2 regions of the Halobacillus sp. genome follow, and region 1 is predicted to be linked to the other one. Evidence: a T-box and tRNA genes for the amino acid it is inferred to sense, from the RefSeq annotation. Region 1 holds a T-box; the other holds one or more tRNA genes.
What was found. The T-box of region 1 lies ahead of leuS (leucine--tRNA ligase). A T-box ahead of a tRNA ligase gene usually reads a tRNA of that ligase, here a tRNA-Leu.
Positions count from the first base shown of each region.

Region 2: it has a tRNA-Leu gene. The T-box ahead of leuS (leucine--tRNA ligase) is inferred to sense a tRNA for this amino acid. The anticodon was not compared.

Region 1 is NZ_JBAPTY010000384.1:599-6,307, reverse strand. It holds gene WAM07_RS16045 (alpha/beta hydrolase) at 1-221, shown strand, start outside; gene WAM07_RS16040 (tetraprenyl-beta-curcumene synthase family protein) at 221-1,297, shown strand; gene WAM07_RS16035 (tRNA (mnm(5)s(2)U34)-methyltransferase) at 1,306-1,878, opposite strand; gene WAM07_RS16030 (hypothetical protein) at 2,177-2,299, opposite strand; T-box leader at 2,419-2,639, shown strand; gene leuS (leucine--tRNA ligase) at 2,690-5,104, shown strand; gene WAM07_RS16020 (rhodanese-like domain-containing protein) at 5,240-5,551, shown strand; gene WAM07_RS16015 (rhodanese-like domain-containing protein) at 5,570-5,709, shown strand, end outside.
Region 2 is NZ_JBAPTY010000227.1:3,683-9,391, reverse strand. It holds rRNA gene rrf (5S ribosomal RNA) at 162-275, shown strand; tRNA gene WAM07_RS10045 (tRNA-Asn) at 286-360, shown strand; tRNA gene WAM07_RS10040 (tRNA-Ser) at 367-459, shown strand; tRNA gene WAM07_RS10035 (tRNA-Glu) at 480-554, shown strand; tRNA gene WAM07_RS10030 (tRNA-Val) at 563-638, shown strand; tRNA gene WAM07_RS10025 (tRNA-Met) at 689-765, shown strand; tRNA gene WAM07_RS10020 (tRNA-Asp) at 821-897, shown strand; tRNA gene WAM07_RS10015 (tRNA-Phe) at 927-1,002, shown strand; tRNA gene WAM07_RS10010 (tRNA-Thr) at 1,011-1,086, shown strand; tRNA gene WAM07_RS10005 (tRNA-Tyr) at 1,114-1,199, shown strand; tRNA gene WAM07_RS10000 (tRNA-Trp) at 1,222-1,292, shown strand; tRNA gene WAM07_RS09995 (tRNA-His) at 1,305-1,380, shown strand; tRNA gene WAM07_RS09990 (tRNA-Gln) at 1,394-1,468, shown strand; tRNA gene WAM07_RS09985 (tRNA-Gly) at 1,478-1,552, shown strand; tRNA gene WAM07_RS09980 (tRNA-Cys) at 1,615-1,688, shown strand; tRNA gene WAM07_RS09975 (tRNA-Leu) at 1,699-1,780, shown strand; gene WAM07_RS09970 (hypothetical protein) at 1,947-2,297, shown strand; gene WAM07_RS09965 (hypothetical protein) at 2,538-3,440, shown strand; gene ade (adenine deaminase) at 3,481-5,223, opposite strand; gene WAM07_RS09955 (TraB/GumN family protein) at 5,543-5,709, shown strand, end outside.

The DNA of each region.
Region 1 (5,709 bases):
ATGTGCCTTTATTAGTTATGCAGGCAGGAGAGGATCATATGGTAGATCCTGAGAAAACAAAAGAATGGTTTCACAAAGTCGGATGTAAAGAGAAAACCTATAAAGAATGGCCGGGTTTCTATCATGAAATCTTTAATGAACCTGAGCAGGAAGACGTCTACAATTTTGCTCTGAATTTTATCCATTTTCAGGTGAAGCAAGCAGATAAGGAGGAGTTGTAGTGACAGCCCAAGTACCACAAAATGCTGTTCATTTAATGTTTCGCGTTTATAAGGAAGTTTTTCCTGAAGTCCATAAGGAATTGAATTATTGGATGGATCGGGCTAAGAAAATTCCTAACAAAGAATTGAGAACCCAGGCGATAGCTAGTATTGAAGATAAGACCTTCCATTGTGAAGGAGGCTCTATTTACTCCATGCTTGCTGGACCGCAATGGAAAGAGTCCATTCGCTTTATTGTTGCGTATCAGACCATTAGTGACTATCTTGATAATTTATGTGACCGCAGTACTTCTATGGATCCAATCGATTTTCGTATGCTTCATCAATCCATGGCGGATGCTTTGACTCCGGAAAATGAAGTCAAAGATTATTATCATTATCGTGATGATAAAAATGATGGAAATTATTTAAGGGATCTTGTACATACCTGCCAGAATGTACTTAAGGCCTCTTCGGATTATCCCCTGGTGCAGAAACATACGTTAAAACTTGGGTCATTATATACTGACTTGCAAGTACATAAACACGTGATTGAAGAGGAAAGAATACCACGTCTTAAAAGTTGGTTTAAAGATCATCAATCCGAGTGGCCTCATTTAGAGTGGTATGAGTTTTCAGCTTGTACAGGCTCTACTTTAGGAATCTTCTGCCTGGTATCTTATATGCTTAACGGCCGTATGGATGAATCGCTTGCAGCGCAAGTGGAAAGAAGTTACTTCCCTTTTATGCAGGGGCTTCATATACTGCTGGATTACTACATTGACCAGAGAGAAGACGAAGAAGAAGGAGATTTAAATTTCTGCGCTTATTATGCCCATGAAGAACAGATGAAGCACAGATTTGAGTATTTTGTCCGGCAAACTCATCAAGAAGTACAAGAACTTCCTGATACAGCGTTTCATCAAATGATACATGAAGGTCTGGTTGGCATGTATCTGGCTGACCGTAAAGTTGGAAAGATTGATAATGCGAAAAGCTTTGTTAAAGATCTGCTTAAAGTAAGTGGCCGTAAAGCGAAGTTCTTTTACTATAATACAAAAATGTACCATAAATTAAAGCCTGGTCGTCCATTGTAGGAGCCAGGCTAAGTTTTTTCTATTGCTATAATAAAAGGTGGCGTATTTCTCTGATTAATGAAACCGTATTGCAGCACCCTGAATGACTTTTGATCCAAAGATGCGACATACTCTAGTAAAGCATTTTTTTCTTCTTTTCCTCCCGCATGACCATGGTAAATTACTAGAACAATCATTCCTCCCTGTTGTAAGAAGGAAAGGAGCTGTTCTATGGAAGAAATCGTCTCTGTTGGTGTGGTCACAATGGTTTTATCACTTCCTGGCAAATAGCCTAAGTTAAAAATGGCTCCTTTAATTTGTGATTGATGGACCGAAGAGATGTACTTAGCTAATTGTGCGTGAGAGTCCTGAACTAGAGTTACCCGCTCCTCTACTTGATGTTTTTTTAACCGTTCCTCGGTTTTGATGATCGCTTGTTCTTGAATGTCGAAGCCGTAAACATATCCTTTTTCCCCTACTAGACCGGTGAGGAATAACGTGTCGTGACCATTACCACAAGTAGCATCAACGGCAGTGTCTCCCTCAGAAATAACATTTTCTATTAAAGAGTGGGCGTAGTTTAGAATTGGCTGCAAAGTCATTGGTTCTAATAGCTCCTTTTAATTTGGTTAAGGCAAGGATTATTGTAGCATGGATGACGTTCGAATTATAATTCCTAATCATCTGACCATTAAATTGGCTGTTTTAGAAATAATAATCCATAAAGATGATCGGATTGATGAGCTTTACGTACAATTATTATCATGTATGTAAAGTTTCATCCATTACAACACGAGGTATCCGGCTCGCTATCAACAGGGGGAGCAGAGCAGTGAGCTTAGTAGAAGTATAAAAGAAAAAAACTGCATCTGAGAAGATGCAGTTTATGAGAAATCCCAATTATTTAACTTTTGATTTACTGCTCCGATTTTGAAGCTTATTTACAGCTTTACGCGCATAACTCTTGGTTTTTTGTGGATTTCGCTTCGCATAATTCGCAGCTTTACGGACTAAATTTTTCATGGATACGACCTCCTTATAGGAATCCTTATTGTTTTGTTTACCTTATATCATCTAACTATAAACATAGGCTTGATAAACTTGACAAAGAGTTTTGGTTTCATTAAGATACGATTATAAACTTAATGACGTGGAAGAGGAGTAGTAGTGAAAGATCAAGCTTTTAGAGAGGCAGCGGCTGGTGAAAGCTGTCCTTGATTATTACGAACTCGCCTCGGATGTCGCAGAAGTGAACATTAATGGTAGCTTTTTGCCGGTGAATCGCCGTTATCGATACACGAGTGAACGTTTAAATAACGTTAATTTGGGTGGTACCGCGGGAATCAAGCCTCTCGTCCCATATAGGGATGAGGGGCTTTTTGTATTTTGATAGGAACATGAGGAGGAAAAGAAATGGCTTTTGATCATAAGAAAATAGAAAAGAAGTGGCAGAAATACTGGCTTGATCAGAAAACGTTCAAGACGGACAGCGAATCAGAGAAGAAGAAATTTTATGCTTTGGATATGTTCCCGTACCCTTCTGGAGCAGGCTTGCATGTAGGGCATCCTGAAGGATATACAGCAACAGATATCCTCTCAAGAATGAAGAGGATGCAGGGGTATGAAGTATTGCATCCAATCGGTTGGGATGCCTTTGGACTACCGGCAGAACAGTATGCGCTGGATACAGGTAACGATCCAGAGGAATTCACCGCTCAAAATATTCAGACCTTCCGCCGCCAAATTCAGGAGCTTGGTTTCTCCTATGACTGGGATCGGGAAGTAAACACGACTGATCCTGATTATTACAAGTGGACGCAATGGATCTTTCTGAAATTGTATGAAAAAGGGTTAGCTTATATAGATGAAGTTGCTGTGAACTGGTGCCCTGCATTAGGAACGGTACTCGCTAATGAAGAAGTGATTGACGGTAAGAGTGAGCGAGGGGATCATCCCGTTGAACGCAGACCTATGAAACAGTGGATGTTGAAAATCACGGCATATGCTGACCGGCTGCTTGATGATCTGGAAGATTTAGATTGGCCTGAAAGTATTAAGGATATGCAGCGCAATTGGATCGGAAAATCAGAAGGAGCCGAAGTAACCTTCCATATCGAAGGAGATAAAGGGACGTTTGATGTATTTACGACCAGGCCGGATACCTTATTCGGTGCTACTTATGCTGTGCTTGCTCCCGAGCATCCGCTCGTGGAACAAATCGTTTCACCTGACCATAAGGAATCAGTTCAAATGTATGTAGAAAAAGCTATGAATAAAAGTGATCTGGAGCGAACGGATTTAGCTAAAGACAAGTCCGGAGTATTCACTGGTTCCTATGCGATTAATCCTATTAATGGAGAGAAACTTCCAATCTGGGTAGCTGATTATGTTTTAATGAGCTACGGAAGCGGAGCGATAATGGCTGTTCCTGCCCACGATGAACGGGACTATGAGTTCGCTCAGAAATTTAATTTGCCAATTGTCCCGGTTGTTGAAGGCGGTAATGTGAATGAAGAAGCCTATACAGGTGATGGCAAACACATTAACTCAGATTTTCTAAATGGACTGGACAAGGATGAAGCAATAGATAAATCGATTGAATGGCTGGAAAATAACGGCCGAGGTAAAAAACAGACGACCTATCGGTTACGTGACTGGCTATTTAGCAGGCAGCGTTATTGGGGGGAACCTATTCCAATTATCCACTGGGAAGATGGTTCCGTTACTCCGGTTCCTGAGACAGAATTACCAGTAGTGCTACCTAAAACGACAGAAATTAAGCCGTCCGGTACCGGCGAGTCTCCACTTGCCAATATTACGAACTGGGTGAATGTAGTTGACCCGGACACAGGAATGAAGGGACGGCGTGAAACGAACACCATGCCGCAATGGGCCGGCAGTTGCTGGTATTACCTTAGGTATATTGATGCGAACAATGAACAGGAGCTTGGCGATTATGAAAAGCTTAAAAAATGGCTTCCTGTCGATGTGTATATTGGTGGTGCGGAACATGCTGTTCTTCATTTGTTATACGCTCGCTTCTGGCATAAAGTTCTCTACGACGCAGGTGTAGTACCAACTAAAGAACCTTTCCAAAAACTTTTCAATCAGGGGATGATCCTTGGTGAAAACAACGAAAAAATGAGCAAATCTAAAGGCAACGTAGTGAATCCAGATGATATTGTTCATACCCATGGAGCGGACACGTTAAGACTTTATGAAATGTTTATGGGACCATTAGACGCATCCGTAGCATGGTCTACAAATGGTCTTGACGGTGCACGTCGTTTTCTTGATCGTGTGTTTAGATTATTCGTTGTGGACGGTGAACTATCAGATTCAATCAAGCAGGACGTTTCTGAGGATAAGCTTGAAAAGGTGTATCACGAAACGGTTAAAAAAGTTACCGAAAACTTTGAAGCGCTTCGTTTCAACACGGGTATCTCTCAAATGATGGTATTCATTAACGAAGGTTATAAAGTAGAGGAACTTCCAAAATCATATGTAGAAGGATTCGTGAAGCTTCTTTCCCCGGTAGCCCCTCATTTGGCAGAGGAGTTATGGGAAAAGCTTGGATATCCAGGAACAATTACGTATCAGCAATGGCCAATATTCGATGAGGAAAAGCTCGTAGAAGATGAGGTCGAAATTGTCGTACAGGTAATGGGTAAAGTAAGGGCTAAAATGATGGTTAATCAAGAGGCTTCTGCAGAAGACTTAGAAAAACAGGCGTTAGAAAATGAAAATGTCCAACAGTGGCTCGAAGGAAAAACCGTACGAAAAGTAATAGCCGTACCTGGTAAACTTGTGAATATCGTAGCGAATTAATGAATACAAAAGCCGCCTCCAAACTATTTTGGGGGTGGCTTTTATATGTTTGAATTGGGGTCAATTCAATCTCTTGACTTTGAAGTTTATTTTAATAGAATAAATCTTGTAAGAAGATTTGAAGGAGGAGAATTTATGAGTCAAATTGAAGAAATTACACCTCAGGAAGTAGATAAGATGATATCACAAGATAAACCGCTGACAATTATAGATGTAAGAGAAAATGAGGAAGTAGCACAGGGGATGGTTCCGACAGCAAAGCATATTCCTCTGGGGAACATCCCTTATGAAATTGATCAATACTCGAAAGATAAAGAGTATATACTTGTTTGCAGGTCGGGGAGTCGAAGCATGAACGCGGCTGAATTCATGAAAGAAAAAGGGTTTCATCAAGTGAAAAACATGCAAGGCGGCATGTTGAAGTGGACTGGAGAACTAGTTTTTTAATTAGAAAGGGTTAGAATCATGACTTTATTCTATATGACTATATTTTTTATAGCAGGCTTATTCTTGTACAATGCTTATCAAAAAACAGCTTTAAAACCTTATAACCAATCCAATCTTTCTGGCGCTGATCTTTGTGTAATTGATATACGGGATTATAT
Region 2 (5,709 bases), on a different contig from region 1:
ATCCTTTAAAAAAGAAGTCGGAAGAGACGTTCGCTCGTCCGATGGTTGAATGATTACCTTATCCAGTTTTGAGGGTTTACAAAAAAACTTGTAATTTACCCTTGATTTTTTGCTCGAAAAACAATACAATATATCTTGTCCTTGAAAAAAAGGAAATAAGATCTGGTGGTGAAGGCGAAGAGGTCACACCTGTTCCCATGCCGAACACAGAAGTTAAGCTCTTCAGCGCCGATGGTAGTCGGGTCGATCCCCGTGAGAGTAGGACGCCGCCAGGTTTTATATTATTCCAACGTAGCTCAGTGGTAGAGCAATCGGCTGTTAACCGATCGGTCGTAGGTTCGAATCCTACCGTTGGAGCCATATTTTGGAGAGCTGTCCGAGCTGGCCGAAGGAGCACGATTGGAATTCGTGTAAACCGTTACCACGGTTTCGAGGGTTCGAATCCCTCGCTCTCCGCCATAAGTTCATTTTTCCACAATGGCCCGTTGGTCAAGTGGTTAAGACACCGCCCTTTCACGGCGGTATCACGGGTTCGAATCCCGTACGGGTCACCACTTCATATGGAGGATTAGCTCAGCTGGGAGAGCACTTGCCTTACAAGCAAGGGGTCGCAGGTTCGATCCCTGCATCCTCCACCATTACCGCAAGGTAACTTCATACTTTATGGGAATTAGAAAACCCACAATATCGCGGGGTAGAGCAGTTCGGTAGCTCGTCGGGCTCATAACCCGGAGGTCGCAGGTTCAAATCCTGCCCCCGCAACCAAATTACTTTAATGAACTACGTTGAACTAACTTCTTCGTTCATTAATAGTTAATATGGTCCGGTAGTTCAGTTGGTTAGAATGCCTGCCTGTCACGCAGGAGGTCGCGGGTTCGAGTCCCGTCCGGACCGCCATTTTCATACTTAGGCTATACATAAGATTCGGCTCGGTAGCTCAGTCGGTAGAGCAACGGACTGAAAATCCGTGTGTCGGCGGTTCGATTCCGTCCCGAGCCACCATTTTTTTAGCCGGCCTAGCTCAACTGGCAGAGCAACTGATTTGTAATCAGTAGGTTGGGGGTTCAAGTCCTCTGGCCGGCACCATTTGATGCTAGTAGGTATATACAACATGGAGGGATAGCGAAGTTGGCCAAACGCGGCGGACTGTAAATCCGCTCCCATCGGGTTCGTAGGTTCGAGTCCTACTCCCTCCACCATTTATAATTTAATCATTCAAATAGGGGTATAGTTTAATGGTAAAACTACGGTCTCCAAAACCGTCAATGTGGGTTCGATTCCTACTACCCCTGCTTTTTTCTATGGCGGTTGTGGCGAAGTGGTTAACGCACCGGATTGTGGTTCCGGCATTCGTGGGTTCGATTCCCATCAGCCGCCCCATTTATTTTCACTTTGGGCCATAGCCAAGCGGTAAGGCAACGGTTTTTGGTACCGTCATGCGCTGGTTCGAATCCAGCTGGCCCAGCCATTTTCCACTGCGGGAGTAGTTCAGTGGTAGAACACCACCTTGCCAAGGTGGGGGTCGCGGGTTCGAATCCCGTCTCCCGCTCCATAATATTTCAATCATAATTGAGTACATGTTAGAATAAACTAAAATACAACTGATCTTGTAATGGCGGCATAGCCACGCGGTAAGGCAGAGGACTGCAACTCCTTTATCACCGGTTCGATTCCGGTTGCCGCCTCCAATGAGATTTTGCCGGTGTGGCGGAATTGGCAGACGCGCACGACTCAAAATCGTGTTCCTCACGGAGTGCCGGTTCGAGCCCGGCCACCGGTATTAAATACTAATGTAATGACGGCGTTATCCTTCAACAAGGATAACGCCGTTTTTCGTTTCACTAAGTAAGTATCTTCCGAACAGTGTCATAGTCTTGCCTAGAGGGTTTTCCAATACATATTACAGGGAAAGAGATAGGTAACTGTTTAATCTAGGAGGCACAAACATGGCAAACGAATCTAAGGTAATCCATCACATTACAGACTACAATGAATTTAAAAATACTTGCTTAGATAACGATGGAATGGCTTTTCCTGAACTTGAAAAGATCATGTATGACTATATATTGAGTCAGCCTTCTGAAACGATGAAGTTTCAGGAGTGTGTGATTAAAGAAGAGCCAGGTGAAAATGAAGAATTGAGAAAAGTCCATCTTACTTTCCGTGATTATAATATGAATAATTATATTCGCTTATGGGGTTTTAAAAGTAATGCAGATGGCCGGGTCGTGGATATGAAAGTGGATGCTTTAGATCCAGAAACAAATGAAGTGGTGTACGAACGCCAATTGTCATAGAAGGAATTGGGGCTGAGTTTTACTTGGCCTCCTTTATTAATTGAATATGCATATATTTTTAAACCAATGTCTCATAAGTACATTGGTTTTTTGGTGCTGAATTAAGAGATGATTCGGTCAGATTGAAGAATTTGAAGAGCAGGATCATTCACTCCTCAGAGTTTCCTGTAAAAAGTCAGTATGGTATTCGGGTACTCTGGAATTCATGATAGAATTTGTAGTGATAAAGGAGGGTGTCTAATGCTCTATCTCATTCTATACATATGTCAATTTGGAATTATCCTGTACATCTACCGCAAGTGGGGAAGAGAAGAGCCTTACTTATTCCTGAAGCTTCTTGGCTACTCGGTTCTGGGAAGCTTTGCCTTCACGATTAATCAGTGGTCCCTTCCATTAGGGTTTATCATTTTTCTAATGTTTTTTCGGGAGCCTGCTTGGAATCGGTTGGCGAAACGGTATGCAGCTTACTTAGGTCTGTTCCTCTTCCTTACATCTTTAATCATTCCGCCTGTACAAAATTATGTGTACGAGCGTCCCCGTCACATAGAAGCCGCTCAAAGCCTGGGTGCGTCTGAAGAATTTGACTTTACCGAGCACTGGAATATGGTTAAGAATACATTTAATGATATTCATAATCCACGACTGCAGAGACTTGAAATGGAATTCACGGATAAAGGAGCCGTGCAGTCGCTGTTCTATAATTTTAAGGTAGTTGAACAAGGGAACAGAGAAAGTAATTATTCTGTAGAGTTGAAACTGGATGAAAAAGAGTATGAAATTAAACGGAATCGTTATCAGAAGCAGAACCATCAAGTTTATCACATGGGCCAGGACATGCAGGGGCGGATCTCTCCGGAAGAATTTTTTAAGGTGATTAATGAAACGGGACTAGAGGCGTTCATGCAAAATAAGGATACCCAATATTATTCGCTTAACGCAGAAGGAGCGGTTCGCTCTATGTCTGGAAATCCAGAGAACACGTTTATGGTCACCACTTCCGGTACAAGGCCGGTGATCAAAGGGCAGCTTCCAATAGACGCGGTACGGATGACGGTTCGAGAGTTTGAAAACAGTGAGGAAGATCGTATTCAATCGAACGCGACCTATTACATTGAGCCTCGCGTGGTTTATAGGGTTGAATAAAAAAGCTGGAAACCAGACGTTCAATCTGGTTTCCAGCTTTCTATAAGGATACCTCAATATGCTGAAACGTTTCTACATCAAATAAGCCCATGTCCGTTAATTTCAGGGAAGGGATCACCGGCAGCGTTAAGAAGGATAATGTAAGGAATGGATTGAAATCCTTCGTAAATCCTAAATTAGGCAGCGTTTCTCCGATATGTTCGAGCCGCTCCTTAACAAATGGAAACGACTGATCAGACATCAATCCGGCAATTGGGAGGGGAAGGGACGATAAGACTGCTCCATTCTTAACGATCACAAGACCACCATTAATTTCTTTTAACGTATGAATGGCTTTGAGGAGGTCGGGATCATTGGCGCCCAGGGCCACGATGTTGTGGGAGTCATGAGCAATGGTCGTGGCGATTGCTCCATCTTTTAACCCGAAGCCTTTCACTATCCCAATGCCAAGATGTCCGGTTTTTTTATGGCGCTCCACTACCGCCAGTTTCAATTGATCTTTATCGGGCGATGCCATGAAGAATCCGTTTTCTGTATCCACTTTTTCTACTAATTTATTGGTAAGAAGCTGATTTGGATTAATCTTAATAATGTGAGCTTGCTGTGCTTCGCTTATAGGCAGTTTCAAATGCTCTTCTGTCAGTGCCGGGATATGAATGGTGTTCGTAATAGGAGCCGGCTTTTTTGCTTTTCCATTCTCAGGGGGCGTGTAAGAGCCATTATGGCTGACTTGATTTCCCTGTTTGTAGACCCCGCTGATTTTCACTTTTTCCAAGTCTTCAATGAGTAAAAAATCGGCATCATAACCGGGAGCGATCGCCCCTTTATTCGTCAGACCATAGCATTCGGCTGCGTTTAAAGAAGCCATTTGTAAGGCAATTTGAGGCGATACTCCGCGTTGAATGGAAAGCCGTACATTATGGTCGATGCTTCCTTCCTCGATCAGTTCATCGAGGTGTTTATCGTCGGTGCAGAATAGACAGCGCCGTGCGTTATGGGCGGTGACTACTGGAATTAATGCGTTTAAATCTTTCGCGGCAGAGCCTTCACGGATCATTAGATACATTCCTCGTCTCAGGCGTTCCAGTGCTTCTTCTTCTTTCGTACATTCGTGGTCCGTGGTTATTCCTGCCGTACGAAAGAGATTAACGGCATTGGTCTCCAGTCCTGCCAGGTGGCCGTCAAGCTTCCCGCCGTGCTGATGAGTCATCGTGATTTTATCGAGAAGGTTATCTTTTGTATGCAGGAGAGAGGGATAGTCCATAACTTCCGCTAAGCCGAGCACGCTGGGGTGGGCTAAGTATTTTTCAAGGTCAGCGGCTGTGAGCTGTGCTCCTGAATGTTCGAATGGAGTAGCAGGGACGCAAGAGGGAAGCATAAAGAAAACCTCTAAAGGAAGGTTATCAGCGTTCTGGAGCATGAATTGCAGACCTTCTTCACCGGAAACGTTGGCTATTTCATGGGGGTCTGTGACCACCGCGGTAACTCCGTGAGGGACAACGACTTTAGCATACTCTTCCGGGGTGACCATAGAAGATTCAATGTGAACGTGTCCATCAATAAAGGAGGGACAGACATAGCAATTTTTGGCGTCAATGATCTGGACTGCTTCATGATACTGTCCGATCCCGACGAATTTACCATCAGAAATAGCCACATCGGCCTCGATCCATTCGAGATTGAAGACATCCAGTATCTTACCATTCTTAATGATCGTATCTGCAGGGATTTTCTTGCTTGCGATGTTCAGATCTTTCGTTAACTGTTCTTTAGCTGAATTCATATATGATTTCTCCTTTTATTAAATACCTGATCCATTGAAAGTGGGAGGCAGGATAGAATGCGATATCCGCACTGTATGTATCTCCATCCCGCGATAAGCAGATACGTTAAACAAGATTTCCAAATTTATATGGGCACGGGAATTCGTTTCATGAGATAATAATTAATAGAGATTCTATAGGGCAGGGGTCGCTTTGTCAACGTGCAGGCTGGGCTCGCCTAGAAAACAAGTGAAACCCATTCTCATTTTATACATTCTGGTTTAGTATTAGTAGAGATGAAACAATATAGTCCACTGGTAAAGGAAGGTATGTATGGCGATGACGGAAGATAACATCACGAGACTTCATATAAATGATACAGAGTACATACTGATTGGTACTGCGCACGTTTCTAAACAAAGCGCGGAACAAGTCAAGCAGGTTATAGATGAAGAACAGCCTGATTCTGTATGTGTGGAATTAGATGAGCAGCGGTATCAATCGAT